2 regions of the Microbacterium paraoxydans genome follow, and region 1 is predicted to be linked to the other one. Evidence: riboswitches for the same ligand, from Rfam matches in the RefSeq annotation. Region 1 holds a riboswitch; the other holds the start of a gene.
The links. A riboswitch is a leader RNA that binds a small molecule or an ion and turns the genes downstream of it on or off. The one in region 1 is predicted to bind thiamine pyrophosphate.
Positions count from the first base shown of each region.

Region 2: another riboswitch for thiamine pyrophosphate. It lies ahead of IZR02_RS15120 (ECF transporter S component); the one in region 1 lies ahead of thiM (hydroxyethylthiazole kinase).

Region 1 covers NZ_CP064873.1:2,230,932-2,246,730, forward strand. Annotated here, with positions in the region: gene IZR02_RS10740 (bifunctional hydroxymethylpyrimidine kinase/phosphomethylpyrimidine kinase) at 1-1,495, opposite strand, end outside; gene thiM (hydroxyethylthiazole kinase) at 1,492-2,340, opposite strand; TPP riboswitch at 2,331-2,424, opposite strand; gene IZR02_RS10750 (NAD-dependent epimerase/dehydratase family protein) at 2,432-3,403, opposite strand; gene IZR02_RS10755 (DUF402 domain-containing protein) at 3,663-4,382, opposite strand; gene pheT (phenylalanine--tRNA ligase subunit beta) at 4,442-6,961, opposite strand; gene pheS (phenylalanine--tRNA ligase subunit alpha) at 6,961-8,001, opposite strand; gene IZR02_RS10770 (amino acid ABC transporter permease) at 8,051-8,977, opposite strand; gene IZR02_RS10775 (amino acid ABC transporter permease) at 8,974-9,621, opposite strand; gene IZR02_RS10780 (glutamate ABC transporter substrate-binding protein) at 9,707-10,621, opposite strand; gene IZR02_RS10785 (amino acid ABC transporter ATP-binding protein) at 10,668-11,414, opposite strand; gene IZR02_RS10790 (TAXI family TRAP transporter solute-binding subunit) at 11,677-12,639, opposite strand; gene IZR02_RS10795 (ATP-binding protein) at 12,636-14,009, opposite strand; gene IZR02_RS10800 (response regulator transcription factor) at 14,013-14,684, opposite strand; gene IZR02_RS10805 (TrmH family RNA methyltransferase) at 14,709-15,521, opposite strand; gene rplT (50S ribosomal protein L20) at 15,610-15,799, opposite strand, start outside.
Region 2 covers NZ_CP064873.1:3,072,691-3,088,489, forward strand. Annotated here, with positions in the region: gene rlmN (23S rRNA (adenine(2503)-C(2))-methyltransferase RlmN) at 1-239, opposite strand, end outside; gene IZR02_RS15070 (bifunctional 4-hydroxy-2-oxoglutarate aldolase/2-dehydro-3-deoxy-phosphogluconate aldolase) at 372-1,010, shown strand; gene IZR02_RS15075 (ankyrin repeat domain-containing protein) at 1,161-1,748, shown strand; gene IZR02_RS15080 (sulfite exporter TauE/SafE family protein) at 1,745-2,494, shown strand; gene IZR02_RS15085 (SDR family oxidoreductase) at 2,566-3,399, opposite strand; gene IZR02_RS15090 (SDR family NAD(P)-dependent oxidoreductase) at 3,479-4,237, opposite strand; gene IZR02_RS15095 (aminoglycoside 3'-phosphotransferase) at 4,371-5,096, shown strand; gene IZR02_RS15100 (amino acid permease) at 5,104-6,576, opposite strand; gene IZR02_RS15105 (glutamate decarboxylase) at 6,585-7,955, opposite strand; gene IZR02_RS15110 (energy-coupling factor transporter transmembrane component T family protein) at 8,057-8,848, opposite strand; gene IZR02_RS15115 (ABC transporter ATP-binding protein) at 8,845-10,299, opposite strand; gene IZR02_RS15120 (ECF transporter S component) at 10,299-10,940, opposite strand; TPP riboswitch at 10,931-11,042, opposite strand; gene IZR02_RS15125 (D-alanyl-D-alanine carboxypeptidase family protein) at 11,120-12,610, shown strand; gene IZR02_RS15130 (ABC transporter ATP-binding protein) at 12,661-14,937, opposite strand; gene IZR02_RS15135 (ABC transporter ATP-binding protein) at 14,934-15,799, opposite strand, start outside.

The sequences.
Region 1 (15,799 bases):
ACCAGGCCGCGGCCACCTCCTCCGGTGTCGGCCGGGTCTCGACCCCGCCGCGCGCCCAGAGTCCCGAGAAGGGATGGATCGGGCCGTGTCCTCGCCCGATCTCCAGGTCGTCCGCCGCACGGAGGGACTCCCGTAACCAGGCGCGCGCGGCGCGCACCGCGGTCGCGGGATCGTCGCCCCGCGCCAGTCGTGTGGCCAGAGCCGCGGACAGCGAGCAGCCGGTGCCATGGGTGTTCTCCGTGCGGATGCGCGCCCCCGGGAATTCCGCGTGCGTACCGGCTGCCGTGTCGATCAGGGCGTCCGGTGCCTCGTCCCCGGGCAGATGCCCGCCCTTCACCAGCACCGCGGTCCCCATAGCGGCCGACAGCTCTCGCGCCGCGGCGAGCGCGTCCGCCCAGTCCGCCACCTCGTGACCGACGAGCACCGCGAGCTCGGCGAGGTTCGGGGTGACCACCGTCGCCAGGGACAGCAGGCTCCGCAGCTCGCGCTCCGCATCGGGGTGGAGCAGCCGATCCCCCGAGGTCGCGATCATGACGGGGTCGAGCACGACGATCGGGGGCTGTGTGTCCCGGAGCCACGCGGCGACCGTCCGGATCACCTCCACGTCCGCGAGCATGCCGATCTTCACGGCGTCGATGCGGATGTCGTCACCGACGGCGTCGAGCTGCGCCCGGAGGAAGTCCGCGGGAGGAACGTGCACGGCGCGGACGCCCTGCGTGTTCTGGGCGGTCAGGGCTGTCAGGGCCGCCATGCCGTAGCCCCCGTTCGCGGCGATCGCCTTGAGGTCGGCCTGGATGCCCGCGCCCCCGGACGGATCACTGCCGGCGATGCTGAGCACGTGCGGCACCGCCCGCCCCATCCAGCGCCGACGGAAGGCCGCGGCGGCTGTCCGGGGGTCGCCCGCCGCGCACAGCGCCGACACCACCGCGATCCCGGCCGCGCCGGCCGCGCGCAGCGCCGCCGTGTCATCGAGCTCCACCCCGCCGATCGCGACGCACGGCAGCGCACTGCGCGCGGCGAACGCGGCGAAGCCGTCGATGCCGAGCGGGGCCGGGTGGTCGGGCTTGGTGCGCGTGGGGCGGATCACGCCGACCCCGAGGTAGTCGACCGTGCCGGGCGGCAGCGCGGCGACCTCCTCGAGGTGCGCGGAGGTGTTCGCGGTCAGCCCGATCAGGGCCTCCGGGCCGAGGAGCTCGCGCGCGCGGAGCACCGAGGCGTCCGCCTGACCGAGGTGCACCCCGTCCACCCTGGCGCCGCGACGACGGGCCTCGACGGCCGCATCGAGGCGATCGTTCACGACGAGCAGCGCGCGACCGTCGATGGCCGCGGACAGAGCGAGGAGCTGCACGACGGTCTCCTCGTCCGTCGTCTCCTTGTCGCGCAGCTGCACGATGCGGACACCGCCGGCCACCGCTTCGCGGACGGTCGCGACCACCCCGCGTGCGCCACACAGCAACCGATCGGTGACGAGGTAGAGGGACAGGTCGACGGTCATCGGGTCTCCTCCTCGACGCGGGCGCGGTCCCGGAGATCCGCCGCGGTCACGGCGGACAGCGCATCGAGCAGTCCGACGGCGAAGCTGCCCGGTCCGCGGGAGGTCTCCGCCGCCTGCTCGGCCGCGACCGTGTAGACGAGGGTCGCCGCGGCCACCGCCGTCAGCGCATCGGTCCCGGTACCGCGGGACGCCCCGAGGAAGGCCGCCATCACGGCCCCCAGCGCGCAGCCGCCGCCCGTCACCCGCGTGAGCAGCTCGTGCCCGTTGGCGATGCGGATCACCCGTTCCCCGTCGGTGAGGAGGTCGACCGGGCCGGAGACGGCGACCACGGAGCCGTACCGGTCGGCGAGCTCGCGCGCAGACGAGGCCGCCGCCTCGGTGCCGTCCGTCGCATCGACGCCGCGGCCGCCGCTGCTGTGCCCGGCGAGCGCGAGGATCTCCGACGCGTTGCCGCGGATGGCGGTCGGGCGCCGCGCGGCCAGCTCGTGGGCCAGCGCCGTCCGCACCGGGAGCGCGCCGATCGCGACGGGATCGAGCACCCAGGGCGTGGCGGCGGCGAGCGCTCCGGCCACGGCTTCCCGACTCGCCTCCCGCTGCTCCGCGGTCGGCGTCCCGAGGTTGACGAGGAGCCCCGAGGCGGCACCCGCGAACGGTCCGGCCTCGCCGACGATGTCGACCATCGCCGGCGCCGCACCGAGCGCGAGCAGCACGTTGGCGGTGAACCCCGTCACGACGGCGTTCGTGAGGCAGTGCGTCAACGGCGGCGCAGCCCGGACCTCCTCCCGCAGCCTTCCCGCCGTGACGGCGAGGTCGAGGACGGATTCCGGACGCACAGGATCGCTCATTGCGACATCCCTTCGCTAGTACGAACTAGATCAGGTTCGACGGGTGTGATCTCAGCCGCGGATGCGGCACCCCGTGTCACTGCCTCGCAGTCTAGCGAGCGAAGGCGTCGAGCAGCGCCCGCTCCTCCGTCCGCGTGAGTCCGGCGCGGCGCTCCCGGTCCACGCCCCGTTCGCGCTCGTCCGCCACGACGCGTTCCAGCGTCTCTTCGAGGGGCCGGATCCTACCTCCGCTGCGCCGGTACCGCGCGTTCGAGCGGGTCATGAATCCGCTCATCTCGGGCGGCAGCCACAGCGGGAGCGAGCGCGGCCCCGCCCAGTATGCGACACCCTCCGCGACGAGACGCTCCTCCGTGCCGACGATGACCGGACCGGTGTGCCCGGTGGAAGCGCGCACCGTACGCAGCACGTCCTCCAGGTCGCGCACGTCGCCGATCGCGTTGACGGCGCCGGTGACAGTGGCGGACATGACGAAGGCGGCGACGTCCTCGACGTCGATGACCTCCGCCGTGCGCCCGTCGAGCGGCGGGAGCAGCACCGGCTCGTCCAGGGCCCGGAGGAACGCCGCGGCCCAGTAGCCGAAGCGATCGCTCGGGTCGCCGTCGCCGACGATGAGGCCGGGACGGACGAGGAGCGCGCGGTCGCCGAGGCTCTCCTGCACGGCGTCCTCCGCCGCGACCTTCTGCCGCGCGTAGTCGTCGTCCTCACCGGCCTGCGCCGCCGGGTGGCGCGGGGCCGACTCGTCCGTCCCGACCGTCTCGTCGTCGCGGTACACCGACATCGACGAGATGTACGTCCACCGGGCGGCACGGTCGCCGAGTGCGCGGACCGCCCCGGAGACATGTTCGACGCGGGAGGAGACGTCGACGACGTGGTCCCAGTCGGTGCGCGAGACGACGTCATAGGCGTCCTCGTCGTCGCGGTCGGCGAGCACGAGGGTCGCTCCCGGTGGCGCCGGCCGCCCGCCGCGGGCCAGGCAGGTCACCGACGCCCCCGCCCCCAACGCGTGCGCGGCGATGCGCCCCGACAGCCATCCGGTTCCCCCCAGGATCAGCACATCCGTCATGTGCCCATGTCATCAGGATCGACGACTCGGGGGAAGGGCCTCCGCTCAGAGCGGAGCGACACATCCCACCCCGCGAACACCGCCCACCGCGCGAGCACAGGCCATCACGCGGACACAGGCCCTCACGCGAACACCGCCCACCACGCGAGCTCAGGCCCTCACGCGAGCACAGGCCATGGGCGCTGCTGTCGCCTGATGCCGCGCGAACGCCTGATGCCGCGCGGGCTCGGCGCCGTCGCGGAGGCCGGCCCCGAAGCGGTCAGGGGATGACGATCTGGTCGAGGCCGTCCAACACCGGGATCGTCCACGACGGGTCCGGTCGCCAGTCGATCCACTCCCGATCGAACGGCCAGTCGCCGGCATGGAACGACGCGATGGCCGCGACCGCGTGCCGCTCGATCTGCGCGGCCTGCGCGGCGGTCAGCCGTCCCTGGTCGACGGCGGCGACCAGCTCGTCCTCGTCCTTCATCGCCACGCGCCCGTCCAGTGCGATCTCGACGTCGAGGACGTGATCGGAGGTGTAGGTGGCACTGTCGGTGCGCAGGTGCGCGTTCTCGAGGTTGACGTACCAGCCGGCGAAGTCCCACGTCGTCCCGGTGACCGAGCTCCAGAACAGCCAGACCGACCACGGCACTCCCGCGGGCGCGATGCGCAGGATGCCGTTGCCCCACCACTCCTCGACGATCCGGCGCCGGGGCTCCCGCCACCGCCGATCGAGCGGGACGGCCCGGATGCGCTCCCCGTCCCGCGTGCCCTGACCTTCCTGCTGCGTCCCGGCGGCGAGCCACGCGACGAGACCGCGCTCATCGTCACGGACGACGCGCATGGGGGTGACGGTCGCCGCCTCCCCCGTGGTCCACCCCGGCTTGCGGTAGTGCCAGTCGAGCTGCGCACCCGGCGAGAGGAACGGTCCCTCCCCGAGCGATCGCGCTCCGGCGGGGACCGAGGGTGGCGTGGGCTGCAGGAGGAGGCTCGTCATCCGGCCACGCTATCGCGAGAGCGCACGGCTCCCCGGAAAGGGGCCGTGCGCTCTCCCGATCAGTCGCGGAGGGCGGCGCCGAAGCGCTCCGCGGCCACGGCGACGCCCGCCATCTTCGCCTCGGAGGCCTCCGCGGCGGTCAGCGTGCGGTCGTCGGCGCGGAAGCGCAGGGCGAACGTCAGCGACTTCGATCCCTCGGGCACACCCTCGCCGCGGTAGTCGTCCACGAGCCGGACGGACTCCAGCAGCGCGCCAGCGCCCTCGGCGAGAGCCGCGCGGACCTCGCCTGCCGGCACCTCGGCCGGGAGCGTGAGCGAGACGTCCTGCGTCGCGGCCGGGAACGTGGACAGCGACGCCGCCACGATGCGTCCTCCGGCGAGCGTGAGCAGCCGGTCGAGGTCGAGCTCCAGCACGGTGGCGCGACCGGGCAGATCGGCCTCCTCGGCGACGGCCGGATGCAGCTCGCCGACGTAGCCGACCTCCTCGCCGGCGGCGACCAGCGCACCGGTGCGTCCGGGATGGAGCGCGGCGCGCTGCGTCTGCACGACGTCGATCTCGATGCCCGCGGCGGCCCCGATCACGCGGACCGCGTCGAGCGCCTCGACGAGCCCGGCGGCCTCGGCGGCACGCCCCGGCTGACGCGGCGACACATTGCCGGTCAGCAGCACCGCGACGTGGCGCTCCTGCGGGGGGATGGAGGCGTCGAGCTCGGCGAGCACCTCATCCGACGGCCGGACACCCAGCGGCGGGACCTCGGCGGTGCCGTACTCCACGCCGGGCTCCGGGACGAACACGGCCCCGGTCTCGAACAGCGCGAGATCCGTGAGCCCGCGCGAGATGTTGCGGTGCGCGGTCTGCAGCAGACCCGGGATGAGCGAGCGCCGCAGGAACGGCACCTGCCCGTCGAGCGGGTTCGCGAGGCGGATGCTGGGCAGGTGCTCACCGGACGCGGAGCCGTGCAGATCGTTCTGCGCCTCGGTCGTGAACGGGAACGCCGGAGTCTCCACGAACCCGGCGGCTGCGAGAGCGTTCGCCACGCGGCGACGCCCCTGCTGGTGGGCCGTGAGACCGCGACCGGACGGCGGCGTCGGCAGCACCGCGGGGATGCGGTCGAGTCCGTGGATGCGGGCGACCTCCTCGGCGAGCGACCACTTGTCGGTGAGGTCCGGGCGCCAGGTCGGCGGGATGACCGTCCACCCGCCCTGGGTCCCTGAGCCTGTCGAAGGGCTGACCTCCGCCCCGATCGTCGTGAGCGCCCCGGTGATCTCGTCGTCGGTGTAGTCGACGCCGATCAGCCCCTGTACGAAGCCGCGCGGGAGCTCGATCTCGGCGACGAAGACCTCGGCGAAGAGCGCTCCGCCCTCCTCCGTGAGCGTGCCGCCGGCGAGCTCGACCATGAGGTCGGCTGCACGCCGGGCCGCGACGAAGGGGATCAGCGGGTCGACGCCCCGCTCGAAGCGCTTGGACGCCTCGCTCGGGAGCTTGTGACGGCGGGCCGTGCGGGCGATGGTCGTCGCGTCGAAGGTCGCCGCCTCGATGAGCACGTTCCGCGTGGTGTCGCTCATCTCGGTGGTGCCGCCGCCCATGACACCGGCGAGGCCGATGGGACCGGAGTCGTCGGTGATGAGGAGGTCTTCGACGTGCAGCTTCCGCTCCACGCCGTCGAGCGTGGTCATCTTCTCCCCCGGCGTCGCGCGACGGACGGTGATGCCGCCCGTGAGCTTGTCGAGGTCGTAGCCGTGCAGCGGCTGCCCGAGCTCGAGCATGACGTAGTTCGTGATGTCGATGAGCACACCCAGCGACCGCATGCCCGCGAGGCTCAGGCGCGCGATCATCCACGGCGGGGTGGGTCGCGACGGATCGACGTCGCGCACGACCCGGGTGACGAACTCGCTCGCGCCGACCTTGCCGCGCACCGGCGCCTGGTCGTCGACCACGGCCGTGTGTCCGGAACCGGGCTGCAGCTCGGCGAAGTCGCGCTCGGCGGGGTCGCGGAAGGCCGCCCCCGTGGCGTGGGAGTACTCACGGGCGACGCCGCGCACCGAGAACGCGTAGCCGCGGTCCGGCGTGACGTTGATCTCCACCGCGACGTCGTCGAGGCCCAGCAGCGCGATCGCGTCCGTGCCCACGGGCGCATCGATGCCGAGGTCGCTCAGCACGACGATGCCGTTGTGCTCGTCGCCGAGACCCAGCTCGCGCGCGGAGGCGATCATGCCGTCGGAGACGTGACCGTAGGTCTTGCGGGCGGCGATGGGGAACGGACCGGGAAGGACGGCGCCGGGCAGGGTCACGACGACCTTGTCCCCGACGACGAAGTTGTGCGCGCCGCAGACGATCCCGCGGACACCGCCGTGCTCGGGACCGACGTCGACCTGGCACCAGTTGATGGTCTTGCCGTTCGACTGGGGCTCCGGTTCGAGCGAGACGACCTGGCCGACCACCACGGGACCCGTGATGTCGAAGCGGTGCACGTCCTCCTCTTCGAAGCCGACGGTCACCAGCGCCGCGAGGACGTCCTCGGGCGTGGCATCCGCTGCCAGGTCGACGTACTCACGCAGCCACGAAAGCGGGACGCGCATCACACCACCATCCCGTACTGCTCGCTGAAACGGATATCGCCCTCGGCCATGTCGCGCATGTCCTGCACATCGCTGCGGAACATCAGGCCCCGCTCGATGCCCATGCCGAACGCGAAGCCGCTGTACACCTCCGGGTCGATCCCGGCCGCGCGCAGCACGTTCGGGTTGACCATGCCGCAGCCGCCCCACTCGATCCAGCGCGCGCCGCCCTTGAAGGTCGGGTGCCACAGGTCGAGCTCGGCGGAGGGCTCGGTGAAGGGGAAGTAGTTCGTGCGGAAGCGGGTCTTGGCCTCCGGACCGAAGAGCTGCTTCGCGAAGTGGTCGAGCGTGCCCTTGAGGTGCGCCATCGTGATGCCCTTGTCGACGACCAGCCCCTCGAACTGCGTGAAGACCGGGAGGTGCGTGGCGTCGAACTCGTCGGTGCGGTACACGCGGCCCGGGCACAGCACGTAGATGGGGACCTCGCGGTTCAGCATCGACCGCACCTGCACCGGGCTCGTGTGCGTGCGCATGACGAGGTGGCGCGAGGTCGGGTCGACGTAGAAGGTGTCCTGCTCCTGGCGGGCGGGGTGGTCGACGTCGAAGTTCAGCGCGTCGAAGTTGAACCACTCGTGCTCGAGCTCCGGCCCCTCCGCGATCTCCCACCCCATGCCGACGAAGATGTCCTCGACGTGGTCCTGCAGGAGAGCGAGCGGGTGCCGGGCGCCCACACGCGTCCGCGACGGGACGGCGGTGATGTCGACGCGCTCGGCCTCCAGGCGCGCGGCGACCTCGGCGGCGGCCAGCTCGGCCTCCTTCGCCGCGAGCGCCTGGTTCACACGACCGCGGCCCTGGCCGACGAGCTTGCCGAACGCGGCCTTGTTCTCGGGGGCGACCTGGCGCATCGAGGCGTTCAGGACCGCGAGCGGCGATCCCTCCGCGACGTGCGCCGCACGGGCGGCTTTCAGCGCGGCGGTGTCGGCGGCCGCGTCGATCGCCGCGAGGGCGTCGGCGACAGCGGCTTCGACCGCTTCGGGGGTGATTTCCGGAGACTCTGACACGGGAGTCGAGTCTACCGGCGCGGGACGGGCGCCCCGCGCCGGTAGCGGCTCAGAGGCCGGAAGCGCCGGAGCTGTTGGCGTCGAACTTGCCCAGCCCGCGCTGCGCCACGATGAGCGACGTGTTCGTCTCGCCGTCGTGCTGGCGAGGGTCCGCCTCGTCCGGTCCGGCCTTGGCCGAGCGCTTCGCCCGACGCTGCAGGCGGTAGGCGATGTAGGACAGCACCAGACAGACCGCGACGTACATCGAGCCGCCGACGATCGCGGCGGGGATCAGCGGCGACCCGTAGGGCGCCTGGTTGCCGATCTGGTTGATGACGTACAGCAGCTCCTGGTACGTGATGATGAAGCCGAGCGCGGTGTCCTTCAGGGCCACCACGAGCTGCGCGATGATCACGGGCATCATCGCCCGGACGGCCTGCGGGATGAGGATGAAGTACATGACCCCGGTCTTGCGCAGGCCGATCGCGTAGCCGGCCTCCTTCTGTCCGCGCGGCAGCGACTCGATCCCGGCACGGAGCACCTCCGCGAGCACGGAGCCGTTGTAGACGATGAGCGCGATGACCACCGCGTAGTACGGGGGCATCCGGATGCCGATCACCGGAAGGCCGTAGTACAGCAGCATCATGAGGATCAGGACGGGGATCGCCCGCATGATCTCGATGATCCACCGCACCGGTTCGCGCACCCAGGCGTGCTCGGAGAGGCGGCCGATGCCGAGGACGAAGCCGAGGACCAGCGAGCCGACACCGGCGACGGCGAAGGCGGAGAGCGTGCTGAGCAGGCCCTCCCCGAAACGCACCCAGACCGCCGAGTAGGTGAAGATGTTCCACTTCTCCGCGGAGAACTGGCCGGTGGCGTACAGGCGCCAGACCACCCAGCCGAGCACGGCGAGGACGACGAGGATCGTGACGGCACCGATGATCCGGTTGCGGGCGACCGCGCGGGGGCCCGGGACGTCGAACAGGACGGAACTCATCGCGCGACCCTCCACTTGTTCTCGAGCACGCGCTGCACCCAGCTCAGGAGCAGCACGAGCACGACGAAGATGACCATCACCCAGAGCAGCACGACAAGGGCGTTCTCGCCCCGCTCGCTGAGCGCCGCCCGGATCGTGCCGAGGTTGACCACCGAGAAGCCGGCGGCCACCGTGGTGTTCTTCATGAGGGCGATCAGCACGCTCATGAGCGGCGGGACCACGGACCGCGTGGCCTGGGGCAGCACGACGAAGCGCATGACCTGGCCGAAGTTGAGGCCGATGGCGCGTGCCGCCTCCGCCTGTCCGACCGGCACCGTGTTGATGCCGGCGCGGATCGCCTCCGCGACGTACGTGGCGGTGTAGATGCCGAGGGCGATCGTGGCCAGCAGCAGGGAGTTGACCCGCTCCCCCAGCAGGATCGGAAGGCAGAACGCGAAGAAGAACATCACCAGCGTGAGCGGGGTGTTCCGGATCCAGTTCACGTACACGGCGCCCACGCCGCGCGCGATCGGGACCGGGGACACGCGGGCCGCTCCGACGATGAGTCCGAGCACCACGGCGATGAGGCCACCGCCGAGGAACAGCGCGATGGTTCCCCACAGCGCTTCACCCCAGAGGTCGAGGTGGTCCGAGATCACTCCCACTGCTGTGCCTTTCGGTTCGTTTCCGCGTCAGATCGACGCCGAGGAGGACGGGGGCGGCCGGTCGGACCGACCGCCCCCGGAGAGATCAACCGACCGGGTCGACCTCGGGCTGCTCGGCCTTCACACCGGAGGCGCCGAGGTTGTTGTCGAAGATCTGCTGCCAGATGTCGCCACCGTCGGTGAGCTGCGTGTTGAAGTACTCGACGAGCGCGTCGTCGCCCTTCGCCACACCGATGCCGTAGCGCTCCTCGCTGAACGGCTCGCCGACGACCTTGAGGTTGTCGGGGTCCTGCGCCGCGTAGCCGATGAGGATGGCCTCGTCGGTGGTGACCGCGTCGACCTGACCGTTCTTGAGGTCCTCGACGCACTTGGAGTACGTGTCGTACTCCTTCGTCTTCACCTCGGGGTAGTTCTCCTTGATGTTCTGGATCGGCGTCGAACCCGTCGCCGAGCAGACCGTCGTCGAGGAGTCCAGGTCGTCGACGCTCGCGATGTCGCTGTCGGCGGCGACGAGGAGGCCCTGGCCGGTGACGAAGTAGGGACCGGCGAAGGCGATCTGCTCCTTGCGCTTGTCCGTGATGGAGTAGGTGCCGACGTAGTAGTCGATGTCACCGTTGACGATGGCCTGCTCGCGGTTCGCGGAGGCGATCGCCTGGAACTCGATCTTCTCGGGGTCGACTCCGAGGGACGCCGCCATCCAGCGGGCGATGTCGACGTCGAAGCCGGTCCGCTCCCCGGTCACGGGGTCGAGGTAGCCGAGACCGGGCTGGTCCTCCTTGACGCCCACCTTGACGGTGCCCGACGAGGAGATGCGGTCGAACGTGGGGCTCCCCTCGATCGTGACGTCCTCCTCGACGGTCCAGGGCGTGCTGCTCGAGGTGTCGCCCTCGTCGCTTCCCGACGTGCCGGTGCTCGACGGCGTGCCGCTGTTGCAGGCCGTGAGCGCGAGCAGCGCCACCGTGGCGATCCCGAATCCGGCCAGTGTCCGTGTGCGTCGCATGTGCGTCTCCTTCGTGTGCTGTGCTGTGGGTGCTGGGTCTGGGAAGTCAGTGCGTGAGGAGCTTCGAGAGGAAGTCCTTGGCGCGGTCGCTCTTCGGGTTCGTGAAGAACTCCTCGGGCTTGGCCTCCTCGACGATCCGGCCGTCCGCCATGAAGACGACGCGATCGGCCGCCTTGCGGGCGAAGCCCATCTCGTGGGTGACGACGATCATGGTCATGCCCTCCTGGGCGAGCTCGACCATGACGTCGAGGACCTCGTTGATCATCTCCGGGTCGAGCGCGCTTGTCGGCTCGTCGAAGAGCATGACCTTCGGCTGCATGGCGAGGGCCCGTGCGATCGCGACGCGCTGCTGCTGGCCGCCGGAGAGCTGCGCGGGGAGCTTGTTCGCCTGCTGCGCGACGCCGACGCGCTTGAGGAGCATCATGGCTTCCGCCTCGGCGTCGGACTTCTTCAGGCCGCGGACCTTGATCGGGCCGAGCGTCACGTTCTCGAGGATCGTGAGGTGCGCGAAGAGGTTGAAGGACTGGAAGACCATGCCGACGTCGGCGCGCAGGTGCGCGAGCGCCTTGCCCTCCGCGGGCAGTTCCTTGCCGTCGATGCGGATCGAGCCGCTGGTGATGGTCTCCAGACGGTTGATCGTGCGGCAGAGCGTCGACTTGCCAGAGCCGGAGGGGCCGATCACGACGACGACCTCCCCCGCGTTGACGGTGAGGTCGATGTCGCTGAGCGCCTGGAACTCGCCGTAGTGCTTCTGGACGTTCTCGACGACGACGAGCGGGGTTTCAGAGGTCATCATTTCTCCAAACTAGCCACGCGATGCGCGCGGTTCCAGGCACCACGGTGAGGTTTACACGTTCGTAATCACCTGATCGCGGCGCCAATGCATCCTCGCAGGGGCACCCCACGGCCCGCCCCCTCGGGCCGCGGGATCGCCCTGCTGCCACGCTCCCAGCGACAGCAGGCAGCAGGTGTCCGATCGTGTGCGATCGACCTCACCCTGGCAGAGCCGGCGCACGGCTGTCAGGGATCTTGAGGATTTCTTGAGGGGGCGCCGGTCACCGGCGCAGATCGCGGTAGTACTGCTCCGCGCCGGGGTGCAAGGGCACCGGTCCGGTGAAGATCGCCGACCGGCGGTCCAGCAGCGCCGCCGCCGGCACATCGGCCGCGAGCGCGGTACGCGCCGCGAACAGGCCCGCGACGAGATCGTGGACGACGCCGGGCGGGGTGCTGCCGGCGGTGACGAGGTAGTTCGGCACCGCCATCGTCGTGACGGAGACGTCGAGTCCGTAGGTGCCCGCAGGCACGTCGGCGGGCCGATACGCGTGGGAGTACCGCTCGTTGACCGCGTTCACCCAGTCCTGCTCGACCGGGAGCAGGCGCACATCCACGGTCTCCGCGAGGTCCGCGATTCCGGGCGTCGGCAGCCCGCCCACCCAGAAGAAGCCGTCGATCTCGCCGCGCTCCATGGCGGCGATGGACCCGCCGAGGTCGAGCTGCGGATCGTCGATCGCGTCGGCGGCGACGCCGGCAGCGTGGAGCACCCGGGTGGCGATGACGTTCACCCCCGAGTTCTCGGCTCCGAGGGAGATCCTCCGCCCGGAGAGGTCGGCCAGGTCGTCCAGGGCCGAGTCGTCGCGCACGACGATCTGCAGGTACTCGTCGTAGAGACGGGCGATCGCCTGCACGTCCAAGGCCTCGGTGAAGGCGCCCGTCCCCGCCACCGCATCCGCCGCCGCATCACCCTGCGCGAAGCCGAGGAGGGCGTCCCCCGCGCTCACGCGCAACAGGTTGTCCACCGATCCCGCCGTCACCTCCGCCGTGAGGTCGACGTCGAGCTCACGCGACAGCTCGGCCGCGAGGTGGCTGCCGTAGTCGTGGTAGACACCGGTGGGGCTGCCCGCGGCGAGCACGGCGACGGTCTCCGTCCAGTCCGCGGAGCGCGGGCTGCACGCGCTCAACCCGACTGCGGTGACGAGCGCGAGCATGCCGGCGACGACACGCCGCCCCCACGCGCTCATGCCGCCGCCTCCGCCGGGAGGACGAGGGCCACGAGGAGCCCGCCGCCGTCGGCCCCCTGCACCCGCAGCTCGCCCCCGACCGTCGCGAGGAGGTCGGTCGCGATCGCCAGCCCGAGCCCGGTCCCCGGCATGTCGCCGCTGTCCGCGCTCCGCCAGAAGCGATCGGCCGCCGCCGACGCATCCTCCGGCGACAGTCCGGGGCCGTGGTCGCGCACGGTAAGACGGCATTCGTCACCCGCGCGCTGCGCGCCGACCTCGATGGACGAGCCCTCCGGCGAGTACTTCACCGCGTTGTCGATCGCGGCGTCGAGCGCGCTCTCCACGATGGTGCGGTCGGTGATCGTCATGACCGACGACTCCCCCGTCCGACGCAGCACGATGGCCCGCTGCGCCGCCACCTCCTGCCAGGCCTCGACCCGGCGTCCGGCCACGGCGGCGAGATCGACCGCCGACATGGTGGAGTCGGTGCGACCGCCGCGGGCGAGCCCGAGGAGGGTCTCCAGGATGCGGGTCATCCGCCGGCCCTCCTCCCTGGTCTCCTCCACGTCGTGGTCCCACTCGCGTCCCAGACCCGTCGCGAGGTGCTCGACGCGCAGCAGCAGCGCGTTGAGCGGATTCCGCAGCTCGTGCGAGGCGTTCAGCGCGAACTCCTGCTGGCGGGTCATGACGCGCTCGATCTCGTCGGCCATGCCGTTGAACACCCGCGTCATGCGCCGCAGCTCGGGCGGCCCGGTGCCCTCGGCCACCCGCGCGTCCATCTCCCCCCGCTCGATCGCCGCCATCGTCTCGTCGAGACGGCGCACCGGGGAGAGCACCCAACGGGCCAGCCCGGCGACCAGGAGGATGCCGAGCGCGCACAGCAGCACGACGATGAGGCCGAGCACGAGCGTCTGCCGGAGGATGACGGTCTGCGGCGTCTGGGTGCCTCCGGTCACGAGCACGGCGCCGATCACGTCGCCGTCGTCGAACACCGGCTCCACGAGCGCCGCATCGGACACGATCCAGGCGGAAGAGGTCGGCTGCTCGGCGCGGCGTCCGGAGAGCGCCAGCCGCACCCGCTGCGCATCCCCCTCCGACAGGACCGTGTCTCCGTGGTCCCCCGCCGCCCACGGGCTGCCGGTGAGATCGAACACGGTCACCTCGATCCCGTAGACCTCCTGGAAGCGGCGGACCTCCGCGTCCATCACCGCCGGGCTCCCGGAGCGCAGCGCCTGTCGGGCGCTCGTCGCGAAGTACCCCAGGTCGCCGAGCTGCTCGGCGTAGAACGACTGCTGGACGCTGCGAGCCGCGCTCCACCCCGTCACGCCGCCGAGAGCGACGAGCACCACGATCAGCGGCACGAGGAAGACGACGGTCAGGCGGCGGCGCACGTGTCAGGACCCCGCGAGCCGGTAGCCGACGCCGCGCACGGTCTCGATGAACGCGCGGTCGCCGCTCTTCTTCCGGATGGCCGCCACATGCACTTCCAGCGAGTGGCCGAAGCCGCGCCAGTCGGTGTTCCAGACCTCGCGGATGAGGCGCTCCTTCGGCACCGCGACACCCGGATACCGCGCGAGCACGCCCACGATGTCGAACTCCTTGCGGGTGAGCGCCAGCGGCACCCCGCCGACCTGCACCTCCCGCGCGACGAGGTCGATCTGCACCGCGCCGCCATGCAGCAGCACGCGGGTGTCCGGCTCCGTCCGCAGCGGCCGCGATCGCCGGGTGACCGCCTCGATCCGCGCCAGGAGCTCGTGCACGTCGTAGGGCTTCACCACGAAGTCGTCGGCGCCGGCGCGCAGTCCCTTGATGCGCTCGGCGACCTGGTTGCGCGCGGTGACGATGACGATCGGCACGTCGGAGCGCCCGCGGATGCGGCGGCAGAGGTCGATGCCGTCGACATCCGGCAGCCCGAGATCGAGCAGCACGACCTCGGTGTCGGCATCGAGGTGTTCCAGCGCCGCGTTCCCATCGGCCGCGTGCACGGTGGCATAGCCTGAGCGCGCGAGGAAGGCCTGCAAGGCCCCCGCCACCCGCTCGTCGTCCTCGACGATCAGAATCCTCATCTCCCCGCGCCCCGCCTCACCCGCTCAGCCGGCCGGAGCCGCGCGTTGGGCGAACGCGCTCTCGTACAGGCACACGCTCGCCGCGGTGGCCAGGTTCAGCGACTCCGCACGCCCGAAGATCGGCAGCCGGAGCACCCGGTCGGCCCTGGTCAGAGCCTCGTCCTCGAGCCCGCGCGCCTCGTTGCCGAACAGCCACGCGGTCGGCTCGCCGAGGACGCCGTCGGCGCGTGCGGCGAGGAGGTCGTCCCCCTTCACGTCCGCCGCGAGGATCTGCATGCCCGCCTCGTGCGCACGCCGGACGACCTCGTCGAGCTCGCCGCCCACCGAGACCGGGAGGTGGAAGAGCGAGCCGGTCGTCGCGCGCACCACCTTGGGGTTGTACGGGTCGACGGTGCGGCCGGTCAGCACCACCGCGTCGGCGCCCGCCGCGTCGGCCGCGCGGATGATCGTGCCCAGGTTGCCGGGGTCGCGCACCTCCTCGCAGATCGCGATGAGGCGCGGCGTGCCGTCGAAGATCTCGCGGACCGAGGTCGGCGTCTGGCGGACCACCGCGACGAGTCCCTGGGGCGTCACCGTGTCGGCCATCGCGTTGAGCACGTCCTCGCTCACGTACTCGACCTCGACGTCGGCGTCCGCCGCCTTCGCGCGGATGTCCGCGTGCTTCTCCCAGCCGTGCGGGGTCGCGAAGAGCTCGACGATCGCATCCGGGCGGTACGTCAGCGCCTCGCGGACGGACTGCGGACCTTCCAGCAGGAAAAGACCGGTCTCGGTGCGGGCGCTGCGCTTGGTGAGCTTGGCGACGGCACGGACTCGGGGGGAACGGGGGTTCTCCAGCACGAACTCAGTCTACGGTCAGCCCGACACCGTCCGGATACGCGGAACGGGCGCCTTCCCGGAGGAAGACGCCCGTTCGGAAGCGAGATGCTTACGCCGCCGACTTGGGCGCGTTGACGTCGGAAGGCAGAGCCTTCTTCGCCGTCTCGACCAGCGTCGCGAACGTCGCGGCGTCGTTCACCGCGAGGTCGGCGAGCATGCGACGGTCGACCGTGACACCCGCGAGGCCCAGCCCCTGGATGAAGCGGTTGTACGTCATGCCGTTCTGGCGGGCCGCAGCG
Region 2 (15,799 bases), 840 kb from region 1:
AGCTCCTTCACCTTCTCGATGCGCTCGGCCGGGGTGAGGTCGGCGAGGTGGACCGGCGGCTTGCCGCGCTTCGGGCTCGCGAACTGCAGCAGGGGGCGCCCCTCGGCGTCCTTCTTCTGGGTCCAGCCCTCGGTCGCGGGGCGCACCTGCGGGGCGCGGGTCTCGCGGATCGCCCCCGAACGGGACGACGCGGGCGCAGTCGCGGGGCGCGTCTCGGGTGTGCGGGGGTTCTCGGCCATCCCTCCAGGGTACCGGGATGCGGGTGGGAGGCGGCTGGGCACGATCCCTGTCGCGCGGGCGCTTCACGGCTACTTGTAATGACAAGTTGCGGTGCGGAAGAATGGGCGCATCCCCCTCGATCAAGGAGCAGCATGTCCGACCGTCTCGCCCGCGCCCGCACCACCGGCATCCTCGCCGTCCTCCGCGCCCCGTCGCCGGAGCTGGCTCTGGAGGCGTCCGAGGCGATCATCCGCGGCGGAGTCTCCGGTATCGAGGTGACCTTCTCGACCCCCGACGCGCCGGCCGTGATCCGCGAGCTCATCGCCCGCCATGGAGACGCCGCGTACATCGGCGCCGGCACCGTCACGACGGCGGAGCAGGCGACCCAGGCCGCCGACGCGGGTGCCGCCTTCCTCGTCAGCCCGGGCACCCTCCCCGACCTCACGCGCGCCATGCTCGACACCGGCCGCGTCGTGATGACCGGCGCGATGACCCCGACGGAGGTCATGGGAGCCCTCGAACTCGGGGTCGACGTCGTGAAGATCTTCCCCGCCTCCCTCGGCGGCCCCTCCTACCTCGGTGCGCTGCGCGGGCCCTTCCCCGACGCCCCGCTCATGCCCACGGGCGGCGTGAAGCCCGACAACCTCGCCGACTGGTTCGCCGCCGGCGCGGTCGCCGTCGGGGCCGGTGGAGACCTCGCGAACGGCACCGCGATCGCGAACGCGGACTGGGCGGACATCGAGGAGCGCGCCGCGCGCTTCGCGGCCGCGCTCGCTGCCACACGGGGCTGAGCCGCCGACCCCCGGATCATTTGGTATACCGGATGCATGCGGATGCGACGGGTGGCGACGACCGTCGTGCTCGCGGGGGCACTGCTTCTCGCCCCAGCCTGCACCGCTGCACCCTCGTCGCCCCACACGGCACCGATCCCGGAGGTTCCCATGACCGACGCCACGTCCGACCTGCTCGCCGCGGCCGCCGCGGGGGACGCTGACGCCGTCCGCCGCGCGCTCGACGCGGGCGCCGACATCGAGGCCCGTGGCGACGGCGGCATGACCCCCCTGATCACGGCCACCAAGGCGAACCACGTCGACGCGGCACGGCTCCTGATCGAGGCCGGCGCCGACGTGAACGCGAAGGACGACATCCAGGACTCCGCCTACCTCTACGCCGGCGCCCGCGGGCATGACGGGATCCTGCGGATGACCCTGGCGCACGGAGCGGACCTCCGCAGCACGAACCGCTTCGGCGGCACCGCACTGATCCCCGCGTCCGAGCGCGGCCTGCTGCCGACGGTGGAGATCCTGCTGGAGGCGGGGGTCGATCCGGATCACATCAACAACCTCGGCTGGACCGCCCTGCACGAGGCGATCGTGCTCGGCGACGGCTCCGCCCGCTACGTCGAGGTGGTGCGCGCTCTCCTCGACGGCGGGGCCGACGCGACCATCCGCGACGGCGACGGGGTGCTGCCGGTCGACCTCGCGACCGACCGCGGGTACGACGCCATCGCCGCCGAGCTCCGGCGGTGACAGCGCTCGATCCCTGGGCCTGGGCGGCGCTCGGCGTGGCCGCGGTCGTCATCGGGATCTCGAAGACCGCTCTTCCGGGCGGCAGCATCCTCGCGATCGCCCTGTTCGCCGCCGTCCTCCCCGCACGCACCTCCACGGCCGCGACGCTCCTGCTGCTGATGGTGGGCGACGTGTTCGCGCTCCTCGCCTATCGACGGCACGCGCACTGGCCCACGCTGCTGCGCCTCGCACCCGCGGTCGTGGCGGGACTCCTCCTGGGCTTCGCCTTCCTCGCCCTGACCGGAGACGGAGTCGTGCGCCGCGCCATCGGCGTGATCCTGCTGCTCATGATCGCCGTGACGCTGTGGCGGCGATGGCGGCAGGCGCGGGCGGAGCAGGAGGCGGCGGCGCGGGGCGGCGCGCTGCTGGCCGGCGTCTACGGCACGCTCGGCGGTTTCACGACCATGGTGGCCAACGCGGGCGGGCCGGTCATGTCGATGTACTTCCTCGCCACGCGCACGCCCGTCCAGGTGTTCCTCGGCACCTCCGCCTGGTTCTTCGCGATCATCAACGTGATCAAGGTGCCGTTCCTCGCCGGCATCGGGCTGTTCACCGGGCCCGTGCTGCTCACCGATGCGATCCTCGCGCCGCTCGTGGTGCTCGGCGCGAGGCTCGGGCTGCGGGTGGCGCGGCGCCTGGACCAGCGGCTCTTCGACCGCATCGTGATCGTGCTGACGATCCTCGGCGCCGTGTATCTGCTGCTCTAGCCCTTCGACAGGCTCAGCCCCTTCGACAGGCTCAGGGACCCACCGTGGGTCGCTGAGCCTGTCGAAGCGCGTCAGTCCAGGAAGATGTCCGGGAACAGCGCGCTGTCCGGAGTCCCCGGCACCGCGGCGTAGCCCGAGAAGTCGGTGACGCCGTTCGCCTCGAGCACGTCCTCCACGATCAGCGACTGTCCCGTGTACGTGCGCGCCGGCTGGGTGAGCACGGCGTAGGCGGCGTCGGCGTAGATGTCAGCCGTCCGGCTCGCGGCCATCACCTTGTCGCCGCCGAGGAGGTTCTGCACCGCGGCGGTCGCGATCGTCGTGCGCGGCCACAGCGTGTTGGCGGCGATGCCGTCGGCCGCGAACTCCGCCGCGAGCCCGAGCGTGACCATCGTCATCCCGTACTTCGCGAGCGTGTACCCGGTGTGCGCGCCCAGCCACTTCGGGGTGGGATTCAGGGGCGGCGAGAGCGAGAGGATGTGCGGGTTCTCGGCGTCCTTGAGGATGGGCACCGCGGCCCGGGAGAGCATGAAGGTGCCGCGGACGTTCACATCCTGCATCAGGTCGTACTTCTTCGCGGAGAGGTCGAGCGATCGGGAGAGGTCGATGACGCTGGCGTTGTTGAGGACGATGTCGATCCCGCCGAACTCGCCCTGGGTCTTCATGACGGCCTCGGTGATGTGGTCGTCGTCCCGCACGTCGCCCACGATCGGCAGCGCCTGGCCGCCGGCGGCGCGGATCTGCTCGGCCGCGCTGTGCACGGTGCCCTCGAGCTTCGGGTGCGGGGAGTCGGTCTTGGCGAGCATCGCGATGTTCGCGCCGTCCGCGGCCGCGCGCAGGGCGATCGCGAGGCCGATCCCGCGGCTGCCGCCCGACATGAGGATGGTCTTTCCGGCGAGTGTGCTCATGGTTCTCGTTTCGAATCGCTTGATTGGCTGGATTTCCGGGTCGAATCGGGTCATTCAGGCGATTCGAAGCCGGGAGGGGTCACCGCGGGGCCATGCGGATGGCGCCGTCGAGGCGGATGGTCTCGCCGTTGAGGTAGCCGTTCTCGACGATCTGCTGCACGAGGGCGGCGTACTCGTCGGGGCGTCCGAGGCGAGCGGGGAACGGCACCTGCTGTCCGAGCGAGTCCTGCGCCTCCTGCGGCAGGCCCATGAGCATCGGGGTCTCCATGATGCCCGGGGCGATCGTGCACACGCGGATGGCGTGACGGGCGAGCTCGCGGGCGATCGGCAGGGTCATGGCGTGCACGCCGCCCTTGGACGCCGAGTACGCCGGCTGCCCGATCTGTCCGTCGAACGCGGCGACGCTCGCGGTGTTGACGATGACCCCCCGCTCCTCGTCGTGCAGCTCGTTCGCGGCGATGACGGCGGCGGCCTGGGAGATCACGTTGAATGTGCCGACGAGGTTGATGCGGACGATCCGCTCGAAGTCGGCGAGGACGGCGGGCGTGCCGTCCCGGTCGAGCACCTTGGCGGGCGGGGCGATGCCGGCGCAGTTCACGACCACCCGCAGCGGCGCGGCGGCCTGTGCCGCGGCGACGGCGGCCTTGACCTCGTCGACGCTCGTCACATCCGCGGGCACGAAGAGACCGCCGAGCTTTGCGGCGATCTCCTCCCCCTTCGACGAGGCGAGGTCGATGATCGTGACGTGCGCGCCTGCGGCCGTGAGCCGACGGGCGGTGGCCAGCCCGAGTCCGGAGGCGCCGCCGGTGACGAGGGCACCCTGTCCGCTGATCTGCATCTGATGTTCTCCTTCGAACGTCGTCGTGCGACATGCATGGAACGCAGTCCCAGCCTATGCGGTTCTTGGTGTCACCGCAGGCCCGCCGCGTCGACCCGAGCCTACGACACCGAGGTTCCGGCAGGATGGAGAGGTGAGCATCCCCGCCGCCTCCGTCGAGGTCCCCGCCCGGGTCCGCGAACTCGCCGCCGGGGCCGCGCTGACCCCCGCGTGGCGCAACGCGATCGGCGGCCTGACCTTCCGCACCGACGACGGCCGCTACATCAAATGGGGTCCCCACGATCCCGAGGCGAACATGCGCGACGAGGCCGAGCGGATGCGCTGGGCCCGCACCTGGACCACGGTGCCCGAGGTGCTCTCCCAGGGCGAGGACGAGGCACACGAGTGGCTCGTGACGGCGGCCCTGTCCGGCAGCAGTGCCGTGGATCCGCGGTGGGCCGCCTCTCCCGAGGCCGCCGTGCGCGCGGTCGGGCTCGGCCTGCGTCGCCTGCACGATGCGCTCCCCGTCGCGGAGTGCCCGTGGACCTGGAGCCCCGAGGAGCGCATCGCGAACGCCGCCGCCCGTGGCACGCTGGTGCCGACGGACCTGCAGGAGCCCCCGTCGATCGACCGGCTCGTGGTCTGCCACGGCGACGCGTGCCTCCCCAACACCCTGCTCGACGACGACGGCCGTCCGGTGGCCCACGTCGACCTCGCCGCGCTCGGCGTCGCCGACCGGTGGGCCGACATCGCCGTGGCCGCCATGAGCACGCTGTGGAACTTCGGTCCCGGGTGGGAGGACACGCTCATCGCGGCCTACGGCGTCGACCCCGATCCCCCGCGGCTGGAGTACTACCGACGGCTCTGGAACGAGACCTGAGCCGCGCTCACGCCTCGGGATGCGCGTCGCTGAGGAGACTCCCGTCGGGCGGCCGCCGATCCCACGACGGTTTGCGCAGCGCATAGAACAGCAGCGGCGGCACGCCGAGCACGACGATCACCAGACCGACGATCCACGGGTACGCGGCGGCCGGGAAGGCGGTGAACCCCTGGGGCGGGATGAAGGCGAGCACGAACGCGGCGAGGCAGGCGACGAAACCGACCCCGGCGACGAACGGCAGGGCCTTCACGCGATAGGCCCGGTGGACGTCGGGCGCCTTCCGCCGCAGCACCATCGCCGAGGCGAACATGAGCATGTACATGATGAGGTACAGCGCGGCGGCCATGTCGATGAGGGCGACGAAGGCCGCGCTGACGTTCGGCACGATGATGAAGATCGCCGCGAGGATCGTGACGATCGTGCCCTGGAGCATCAGGATGCCCGACTGGACCCCCGCCTTGTTGCGCTTCTGCAGCAGCGGCGGGAGCAGCCCGGTCTCCGCCGCCGCCAGCACGCCCTTGGACGGACCGGCGACCCACGTCACGACCGAGGCGAGGGCACCGGCGGCGATGAGCGCGGACACGACGGCCGTCGCCCACCCCATGTCCCAGTGGTCGAAGTACTCCCCGAACGCGAGCATGATGCCGTTCGTCAGTCCGAGCTCCTTCTCCGGCACCGCGACCGCGATCGCGATGGTGGGCAGGATGAAGACGAGCAGGATGAGGCCGGCGGCGAGGAACACCGAGCGCGGATAGCCCTTGCCGGGATCCTTCATCTGGTTCACGTGGACGGCATTCACCTCCATACCGGCGTAGGCGAGCACGTTCGACACGATCAGCACGATGGAGGCCAGCCCCGTGAACGGCGGGATCATCGCCGAGGCATCCAGCGGCACCTGGCTCTTCTCTCCGCTGAACACCCACACCGCACCGAACACGATGAGCAGCACCGCCGGGAACAGCGTGCCGATGATGCCACCCCAGGAGCCGAGCTTCGCGAAGAGGTCGCCGCCACGGAGGGTGACCAGGGTGGAGCCCCAGTAGAAGACGATGATGACGACCGCGGTGAAGAACCCGGAGCTGGACAGCGAGGGGTCGAGGAAGACGAAGGCGAGGGCGCCGGCCACGAACGCGAGCTGCGTCGGGAACCAGACCACGTTCTGGATCCACTGCAGCCACACCGCGGTGAACCCCCAGCGGTTGCCGAGGGCCTCGCGCACCCAGACGTACACGCCGCCCTTCCACCCCGTCGCGAGTTCGGCCGCAACGAGGGCCGTGGGGATGAGGAAGAGGATCGCCGGGATGATGTAGAGCGTGACGCTGCCCAGGCCGTAGATCGCCATCGCCGGCAGCGAGCGCAGGCTCGCCACGACCACGAGGGTGAGCAGGGCGAGCTGTCCGACACCGAGGACGGCGACGGCGGGACGGGAGACGCGTGGCGTGGAGGCGGCGCCGGCAGCACCGGACTGGGAGGCGGACATGTCGGCCCCTAGTGGTGGAACGCCGAGTCGGGGTGGTCGGACGGCATGGGAGCCGTGAGCGCGTCGAGGTGGGCCACCTCGGCGGTGATGGCGTCGAGCAGTTCGGCGGCCAGGTCCATGCTGAGCCCGTTGCGCACGACGATCCGCTGCACCGTGAGGTCTTCGAGGTCCGCGGGCATCGGATAGGCGGGCACGAGCCAGCCGCGCATCCGGAGGCGGTCCTGGAGGTGGTAGAGCGTCCACTTGTCGGTGTGCCCGTCCTTCAGGCGCCAGGCGAAGACGGGGATGTCGCTGCCGTCGTTCCACAGCTCGAACGCATCGAGCTTCGCGATGCCCGCGGAGAGGAACTTCGCCACGTCCTGCGAGGCCTGCTGCACGGCCCGGTAGCCCTCGAACCCGAGGCGGAGGAACAGGTAGTACTGCAGCAGCACCTGAGCGCCAGGGCGGGAGAAGTTCAGGGCGAAGGTCGGCATCTCCCCGCCGAGATAGCTCACCTTGAACACCAGGTCCTCCGGCAGCCAGTGCGCGTCGCGCCAGACCACCCACCCGAGACCCGGGTAGACGAGACCGTACTTGTGTCCCGAGGTGCTGATGGAATGCACGCGCTCCAGCCGGAAGTCCCAGACCAGGTCGGGCTGGAGGAACGGGGCGATCATCGCGCCCGAGGCGCCGTCCACGTGGATCGGGATGTCGAGACCCGTCTTCTCCTGGATCGCGTCGAGCGCCGCAGCGATCTCGGCCACCGGCTCGTACATGCCGGTGTAGGTGACGCCCATGATGGCGACCACCCCGATCGTGTTCTCGTCCACGTACTTCTCGAGGTCATGGCCGTCGAGCGTCTTGTGCTCCTCGCTGATGGGCACGTAGCGCGGTTCCACATCGAAGTAGTTGCAGAACTTCTCCCAGCACACCTGCACCGCGCTCGACATCACGAGGTTCGGCGTGGAGGCGTCCTTGCCGGCGGCACGGCGGGCCTGCTGCCAGCGACGCTTGAACGCGAGACCGCCGAGCATGCACGCCTCGGAGGAGCCGATGGTCGACGTGCCGATGCTGCGGGAGGCGTCCGGCGCCTTCCACAGGTTCGCGAGCATGTGCCAGCAGTTGTCCTCGATGGCGGCGGTCTGCGGATACTCGTCCTTGTCGATCATGTTCTTGTCGAAGGAGGCCATGTAGACCTGCTTCGCCTCGTCATCCATCCAGGTGCTGACGAAGGTGGCGAGGTTGAGGCGCGCGTTGCCGTCGAGGATGGTCTCGTCCTCGACGATCTGCTTCGCCGTCGCGGGAAGCGACTCGGAATCCGGGATGACGTGTCGCGGTGCGACGGTGGCCTCACCCGGCCGCGTGAAGAGCGGCTGGTCGTCGGCGGAGGAGATGCTCATGGGACGTCCCTTTCGGTCGGTGTCGATTGGCACTGTCTCCAGCGGACGCTAGACCGGCCGTCGAGTCACCTCCAGGGGCCCTCGTCCGAAAGGGGTGAGGGTCAGGACGGACCGAGGATGAAGTTCCACGCGCCGGTGGCGACCGCCGCGGCGATCGCGATCCCGGAGATCGCGGCCCCGACGGCCAGGAGGGCCCACTCGGGGGCGCCGAAGCGGGACTCGCGCGCCCAGGTGCGACGGCCGGGGGCACCGAAGCCCCGTGCCTCCATCGCGGTGGCGAGCTTCGCGCCGCGGCGGATCGACAGGACGAGCAGGGCGAAGGCCATCCCGAGGAAGCGCCGGATGCGGCCGCGGTCGGCCACGCCGCGGGCTCGACGCGCCAGTTCCAGAGCCCGCCAGTCGTCGAGGAACAGCCCCACCATGCGCAGTCCGGCGAGCGCGCCGAGCACGAATCGGGCGGGCAGGCGCAGGATCTGCCCGAGGCCGTCGGCGAGATCGGTCGGATCGACCGTGATGAAGAGCACCACCGAGGGCAGGGCGATCGCGAGCACCCGGAGCATCGTGGCGACGGCGAGCGCGAGCGACCCCTCGCTGATGCGCAGCACGAACCAGTCGACGTAGACCGTGCCGCTCGTCTCGCCGTAGAGGGCGATGGTGAGCCCTGTGAGCGGCGCCGCGAGCCAGACCGGCCACGTGCGGACCCAGAACTCGCGCCACCCGATGCCGGCGAACAGGAACAGCACCGCTTCGAGCACCAGGGCGACCGCCGCCGACACGGGATCCAGCGTGAGGATCAAGGGCACGGCGATGAGGGCGCTCACGCCGAGCTTCGCGACCGGGTTGATCCGGGCCACGACGCCGGCGCGGGCGCGGGTGTCGGCGAGATCCGTCATGCCGGCGCCCCCAGGGCGAAGCGGGTGGCGTGCAGGGCGCGCGCCACGTCGAGGTCGTGCGTGACGGTGACGATCGCGGAGCCCTCGTCCCGGAGGGTGGCGAGCATCGCGACGAGCTCGGCCCAGGTGCGGGCGTCCTGTCCGAACGTCGGCTCGTCGAGGATCAGCACCCGGGGTCGCGTGGCGATCGCGGCCGCGACGGTGAGACGGCGCTTCTCCCCACCCGAGAGCGTATACGGGTTCGCGGCTCCCAGCGCGGACAGGCGCAGGCGGGCGAGCAGCTCGTCGACGCGGGCCTCGACCTCGTCCTCGGGGACGCCCAGCGCGCGCGGGCCGATGGCGAGCTCGTCCCGCACGGTGGTGGCGAGGAGCTGGTGCTCCGGCTCCTGGAAGACCATGCCGATCCGGGTGAGGAGGTCGCGGGACGCCCAGCGGATCGGCGCGGGATCGGCACCCTGCGCGAGCACCGGCGTCGCGGTCACGGCCCCCTCCGCGGGCGGGAGGAGGCCCGCGAGGGTCAGGCCCAGCGTGGACTTGCCCGCGCCGTTCGGCCCGGTGATCGCGAGGGCCTCACCCGCCCGCACGTCGAGGTCGATGCCGCGGGCCACCGGACGCCCCTTCACCCGCGCTACGGCGAGTGCACGGGCCGACAGCAGCACCTCGCCGGGCACCACCCGCGGTGCCGGGGGCTCGACGGGAGGATGGCCGGGCACCCAGACGCCGTCCGCGGCCAGGCGCTCTCCCTGCGCACCGAGCACCGCGGCGGGAGGGCCGTCCGCGACCACCCCGCCGGCACCGAGCACGATGACCCGGGTGAGGAGCGGCAACCACACCTCGAGTCGATGCTCCACGACCACGAGGGTGGCGGGGTGCGCGGCGAGCATCCGCTCCACCGCCTCCCTGACCTCGCGCACCCCGTCCGGATCGAGGTTCGCCGTCGGCTCGTCGAGGAGGACGAGGCCGGGGCGCATCGCGAGCATGCCGGCGAGGGCGAGACGTTGCTTCTGGCCACCCGAGAGCGCCTTGGTCGGATGATCGAGCGGCACGTCGAGGCCGACGGCAGCGAGCGCCGCCTCGACACGCGGCCAGATCTCCGCACGCGGCACGCCGAGGTTCTCGCACCCGAACGCGACGTCGTCGCCTGCGCGGGCGAGGATCACCTGGGAATCGGGGTCCTGGAGGACGAGTCCGGCGCGCCCGCGAGTCGCCACCGCCGGAGCGTCGTCGACGAGGAGCTCCCCCGCGCTCTCACCCTCCTCCTCGCCGCCGAGCACGCCCGCGAGGCCGTGCAGCAGGGTCGACTTGCCCGCCCCGGACGCGCCGAGCACGAAAACCCGCTCGCCGGGCTCGATGCGGAACGAGACGTCGCGCAGCGCCCATGCCCGGCGGCTCGCATGCCGCCAGCCCCAGCCGCGCGCCTCGACGACCGCGGGAGCGACCTGCGCCGCCATCAGACGCGCACGCGCGCCTCGCGCCCGGAGCCGAAGCGGTCCAGCGCCCCCGTCGCCGCGATGCCGCGGGCGAGCACCCACGACAGGGCACCGGCGATGACGGCGCCGGAGATCACCGTGCTCACGAGATAGATCACGGTGAACGCGGGACCGGAGCCGGCGTACCAGAGGATGAGGTTGTTGATGCCTCCCGCGAGCGCAGCGCCGGCACCGGCGAGGATCGCGACGGGCAGCGACCAGCGACGGTAGAAGAACAGCAGGAAGACGAGCTCGGCGCCGAGACCCTGCACGAGGCCCGCCTCGAGCGTGAGGAAGCCACCCCACTGGTTGCCGATGAGCGCCGAGACGACGGCGGCCAGCAGTTCGACGTAGATCGCCGCACCGGCCTTGCGGATGATGAGGCCGCCGAGCACTCCGGCGAACAGCCACGGTCCGTCCAGGAGCCCCTGGAGCCCGGGGAGCAGCGGCTCGAGCAGGGCCTTGGGGCCGAGGTACCCGACGTTCCAGGCCAGGAAGATCAGGCCGGCGGCGACGCCGAGCACGCTGGCGACGACGATGTCGACGATGCGCCACCGCAGGTAGCTGCGCGCCGGAGCGCCGGTCGTCTTCGTGGACGAGGATGCGGACGTGGACGTACTCATGTGAACTCCTCCCTGCGCTGGCATGACCCAGATCAGGTTCGACGGTCGAAGCGCGATTCGCTCCCTCTCAGCCCGGCTCGCCGGACTCCCGTGGTTGTGCTGTCGATCCTAGCGTCTTCCGCCCGCGCGTCCCGAGCCGCGCACGGCGGATTCCTGGCGGCATTCGGTACCGTAAGCGAGTGACCGCTTCCGATCCCCCTGAAGAGGCGTCCGGCGGCGTCGGCGTCGACGCGCGGCCCGAGGACTCCGCCCCCGCGTCCTCGCAGACCGTCGACACGCTGCCTGCGACCACGACGGAGACCGTCGCGTGGGCCGATGCCTCGACACCGGCGACCGCGCTGACCTGGGTCGACACGGACGTGGTCGAGTCCGGGTCGTCGACGCCGGAGTTCGACGCCACCCCGGAAGCCGAGGCCGCCCCCGGCCTGCTGCGCGACGCGACGCTGCGTCCGGCGATCGCCGGCCCCGGCCTGCTCGTCCCGCTCGGGGTCCTCGCCGGGCTCGTCGCATCCTACGCCGGAAGCACGCTGCTCTGGCCGTTGCACGAGGTCGCGCCCACCGTCCAGGCCGTGGAGGTCACCCCGGTGGCCGCCCCCACCGCCGCGCTCGCCTGGCCGGAGGTGGGCGACGGCGCCGTGGGCATCGCCGGGATGACCACGGCCGCGTCCACGACCGCCCCGGTCAGCATCGCGAGCATCACCAAGGTCGTCAGCACGCTCATGGTGCTCGACCGCCTGCCCCTCGCCCCCGGGGAGCAGGGCCCCGAGTTCTCCTTCACCTACGCCGACAGCATCCGGTACTGGGACTACCGGATCTCGAATCAGTCCGCGCTGGATGTCCCCGTGGGCGGGGTGCTGACCGAGTACCAGCTCCTGCAGGGCACCCTGCTCGGTTCGGCCAACAACTACATCGATCGGCTCGCCGCGGAGATCTGGGGCTCCGATCGGGAGTTCGCGGCCGCCGCCGAGGTCTGGCTCGGCGAGCGCGGGCTCTCCGGGATCACCGTGGTCACGCCGTCCGGATTCGACGCGCGCAACGTCGCCACCCCGGAGGCGCTCGTGGCTCTCGGCGAGCTCGCGATGCAGAATCCCGTGTTCGCGGAGATCGTGGGCACCCGGTCGGTCGAGCTGCCGGGGGCCGGCACGGTGGAGAACACGAACGGCATGCTCGCGGACCCGGGGGTCGTCGGCATCAAGACCGGCACACTCGTCGGCTGGAACCTGCTGACGGCGAAGGACGTCTCCGTGGGGGACTCGACGGTCCGCCTCTACGCCGCGGCGCTGAACCAGGAGGACGACGAGGCGCGTCTCGCCCTCACCCGAGCCCTCTTCGCGCAAACCGAGGCGGCGCTGCAGGCGCAGGGCCCCGCCGTTCCCGCCGGGACGGTGGTCGGACGCGTCCGCACCGCCTGGGGCGAGGAGGTCGACGTCGTGACCGGTGAGGACGCGGATGTGGTGCTGTGGAACGGGGCGAGCGCGACCGCGACGGCTGTGTTCGATCTCGGCGAGCAGCGCGAGGCGGACGGCGACGTCGGCACCCTCACCACGGCCGGCCCCATCGACACCACCGAGACCGCACTCGTCCTCGCCGAAGACGTGGACGGCCCGAGCCCGTGGTGGCGCCTCACCCATCCCCTCGAGCTGTTCGGCATCGACGCGGACCGCTCCTGACGACTGACGCCCCGCTCCGAGTCCGGAGCGGGGCGTCAGGGCGATGACGATCAGGGACGAGGCGACGCGCCGTCCGCCCCGTCGTCGAGGAGCGCCTGCGCGGCGGCCGCCTCCGCCCCGGGAAGCTGGGCACCGACGGCGGCACCCGCCACGGCATCGGCCGCCTGCTCCTCCGCGCGGGCCTCGGCGTCGGCCTCTCCCGTCACCACGACCGGAGACGACCCGGTCAGGGCCGCTTCCGCGTCGAGGTCCGTCGCCGCCTGCTCGAACTGCGACTGGTACAGCCGCCAGTACGCGCCCTGCGCGGCGATGAGCTCGTCGTGGGTGCCCTTCTCGACGATGTCGCCATGCTCCATCACGAGGATGAGGTCCGCGTCGCGGATGGTCGACAGCCGGTGCGCGATGACGAACGAGGTGCGCCCCTGCCGGAGAGCGGCCATGGCGTTCTGCAGCAGCAGCTCGGTGCGGGTGTCGACCGCCGAGGTGGCCTCGTCCAGGATGAGGATCGACGGCTGCGCCACGAACGCCCGGGCGATCGTGGTGAGCTGCCGCTCACCGGCCGAGACATTCGACGCGTCCTCGTCGAGCACGGTGTCGTACCCATCCGGAAGCGCGTGCACGAAGCGGTCGACGTAGGTCGCCCGCGCGGCGGCCAGCACCTCCTCGTCCGTCGCGGTCGAGCGTCCGTAGCGGATGTTCTCGCGGATGCTCCCGGCGAACAGCCAGGGGTCCTGGAGCACCATGCCGGTGCGGGACCGGAGGTCGTCACGCGTGATGGTCGAGATGTCCTGACCGTCCAGCGTGATCCGACCGCCGCTGAGCTCGTAGAACCGCATGATGAGGTTCACGAGCGTCGTCTTGCCGGCGCCCGTGGGCCCGACGATCGCGACGGTCTGCCCCGGCTCCACCCGGAACGACAGATCGGTGATGAGCGGACGCTCCGGCGAGTAGGAGAAGGAGACGTTCTCGAACTCGATCACGCCCTCCCCTTCGCGGAGAGCAGGGGCGTCAGGGCCGTCGGCGTCCTGCTCATCGGCGTCGAGCAGGTCGAACACCCGCTCCGCCGAGGCGGTGCCGGACTGCACGACCGCGGCCATGCCGCCCAGCTCGGACAGCGGCTGCGTGAACTGCTGCGAGTACTGGATGAACGCCTGCACGTCGCCGAGCCGGAGCTGCCCGCTCGCGACCATGAGCCCGCCGAGCACCGCGATGCCGACGTAGGTGAGGCTGCCGACGAAGGTCATCGCGGGCATGATGATGCCCGAGAGGAACTGCGCCTTGAAGCTCGCCTGGAAGAGCTCCTCGTTCTCGGCCTTGAACTTGTCCAGCGCGTCCTGCTCGCGGCCGAACACCTTGACCAGCGCGTGGCCGGAGAAGGCCTCCTCGACCCGGGCGTTGAGCCGGCCGACCTTGCGCCACTGCGTGCCGAAGGCCTTCTGCGACCGCGGTCCGATGACGCCGAAGATCACGCCCATGAGCGGAAGCGCCACGAGGGCGACGAGGGCGAGCTGCCACGAGATCGAGAACATCATCACGAGCACGCCGATCACCGTCAGCACGGCGGTCAGTGCTCCCGACAGCGACTGCTGCATGGTCTGGGTGATGTTGTCGATGTCGTTCGTCACCCGCGAGATCAGCTCGCCGCGCTGCACCTTGTCGAAGTACGCCAGCGGGAGCCGGTTGATCTTCGCCTCGACGGCCTCGCGCAGCCGCCACATGGTGCGCACCATGATGACGTTGATGACGTATCCCTGCAGCCAGCTGAGGAACGCGGCCACGACGTAGATCGCGAGAACCGCGGCGATCACCCAGCGCAGCGCGTCGAAGTCGATGCCGTCGCCGACCCGGAAGTCGCCGAGCGCGCCCACCTGGTTGGCGAAGTCGTTCTGCCCGGCGTCCCGCAGCGCGTCGACGACGACGTCCTGCGGGGTCCCGGCCGGGAAGCCGGGGAAGTCGCCGGTGGGCTGACCGAGCTGGATCGAGATGAAGCCGCGATAGACGATGTTCGTCGCCTCGGCGAGCACCTTCGGGGCGGCGACGGTCAGCACGACCCCGATCGCACCGAGGATCGACACGAAGACGAACCACACCGCGGAGGGCTTGAGCAGCCCGATCATCCGCGCGAAGCTCGGGCCGAAGTTGTCGGCCTTGCCCGGCGCGACGCTGTCCCAGTCGCCGGAGTTCTGCCGCGCCTGCTCGGCGAGCTCCGCCTCGTACTGCTCCTCGGCGGTGAGCTCCCGCTCGACCGTGGGCGCGGCGGCCGCGCCCCGTCCGCGACGGCGCCGACCCTGGGTCCCTGAGCTTGTCGAAGGGTCCTGCTCGCTCATGCGTCCACCCCCAGCTGCGACTCGACGATCTCGCGATAGGTCTCGCTGGTCTCCAGCAGCTCCTCATGGGTTCCGACGCCGACCATGGTGCCGCCCTCGAGGACCACGATGCGGTCCGCGTCGGTGATCGTGGAGACGCGCTGCGCGACCACGATCTTCGTCACGTGCGGGAGCTCGCGCCAGAGCGCCTGCCGCAGCCGGGCATCCGTCGTGAGGTCGAGCGCGGAGAAGGAGTCGTCGAACACGAGCACCTGCGGCCGGTGCACGATGGCCCGCGCGATCGCCAGGCGCTGGCGCTGACCGCCGGACACGTTCGTGCCGCCCTGGGCGATGCGGGAGTCGAGGCCGTCCGGCATCTCCTCCACGAAGTCGCGCCCCTGGGCGATCTCCAGCGCGTGCCAGAGCTCCTCGTCGGTGGCGTCCTCGCGGCCGTAGCGCAGGTTGGACGCGACGGTGCCGGTGAAGAGGAAGGGACGCTGCGGCACCAGGCCGATGCTGTCCCACAGCGCCTCGACGTCGGCCTCGCGGACGTCTACGCCGCCGACGTGCACGGACCCGCCGGACACGTCGAACAGGCGCGGGATGAGCGAGACGAGCGTGGTCTTGCCCGACCCGGTGGAGCCGACGATCGCGACGGTCTCGCCCGGCTCCGCGGCGAAGCTGATGCCGGTGAGGACGGGGGCGTCGGCGCCGGGGTACGTGAACTCCACGTCGTCGAACGCGACGGCACCCGGGGTCGGGAAGACGGTGACGCCGTCCACCGGGCGGGTCATCGTGGACTCCGTGTTCAGCACCTCGCCGATGCGCTCGGCGGAAACCGCGGCGCGCGGGATCATCATCGCCATGAAGCTCGCCATGATGA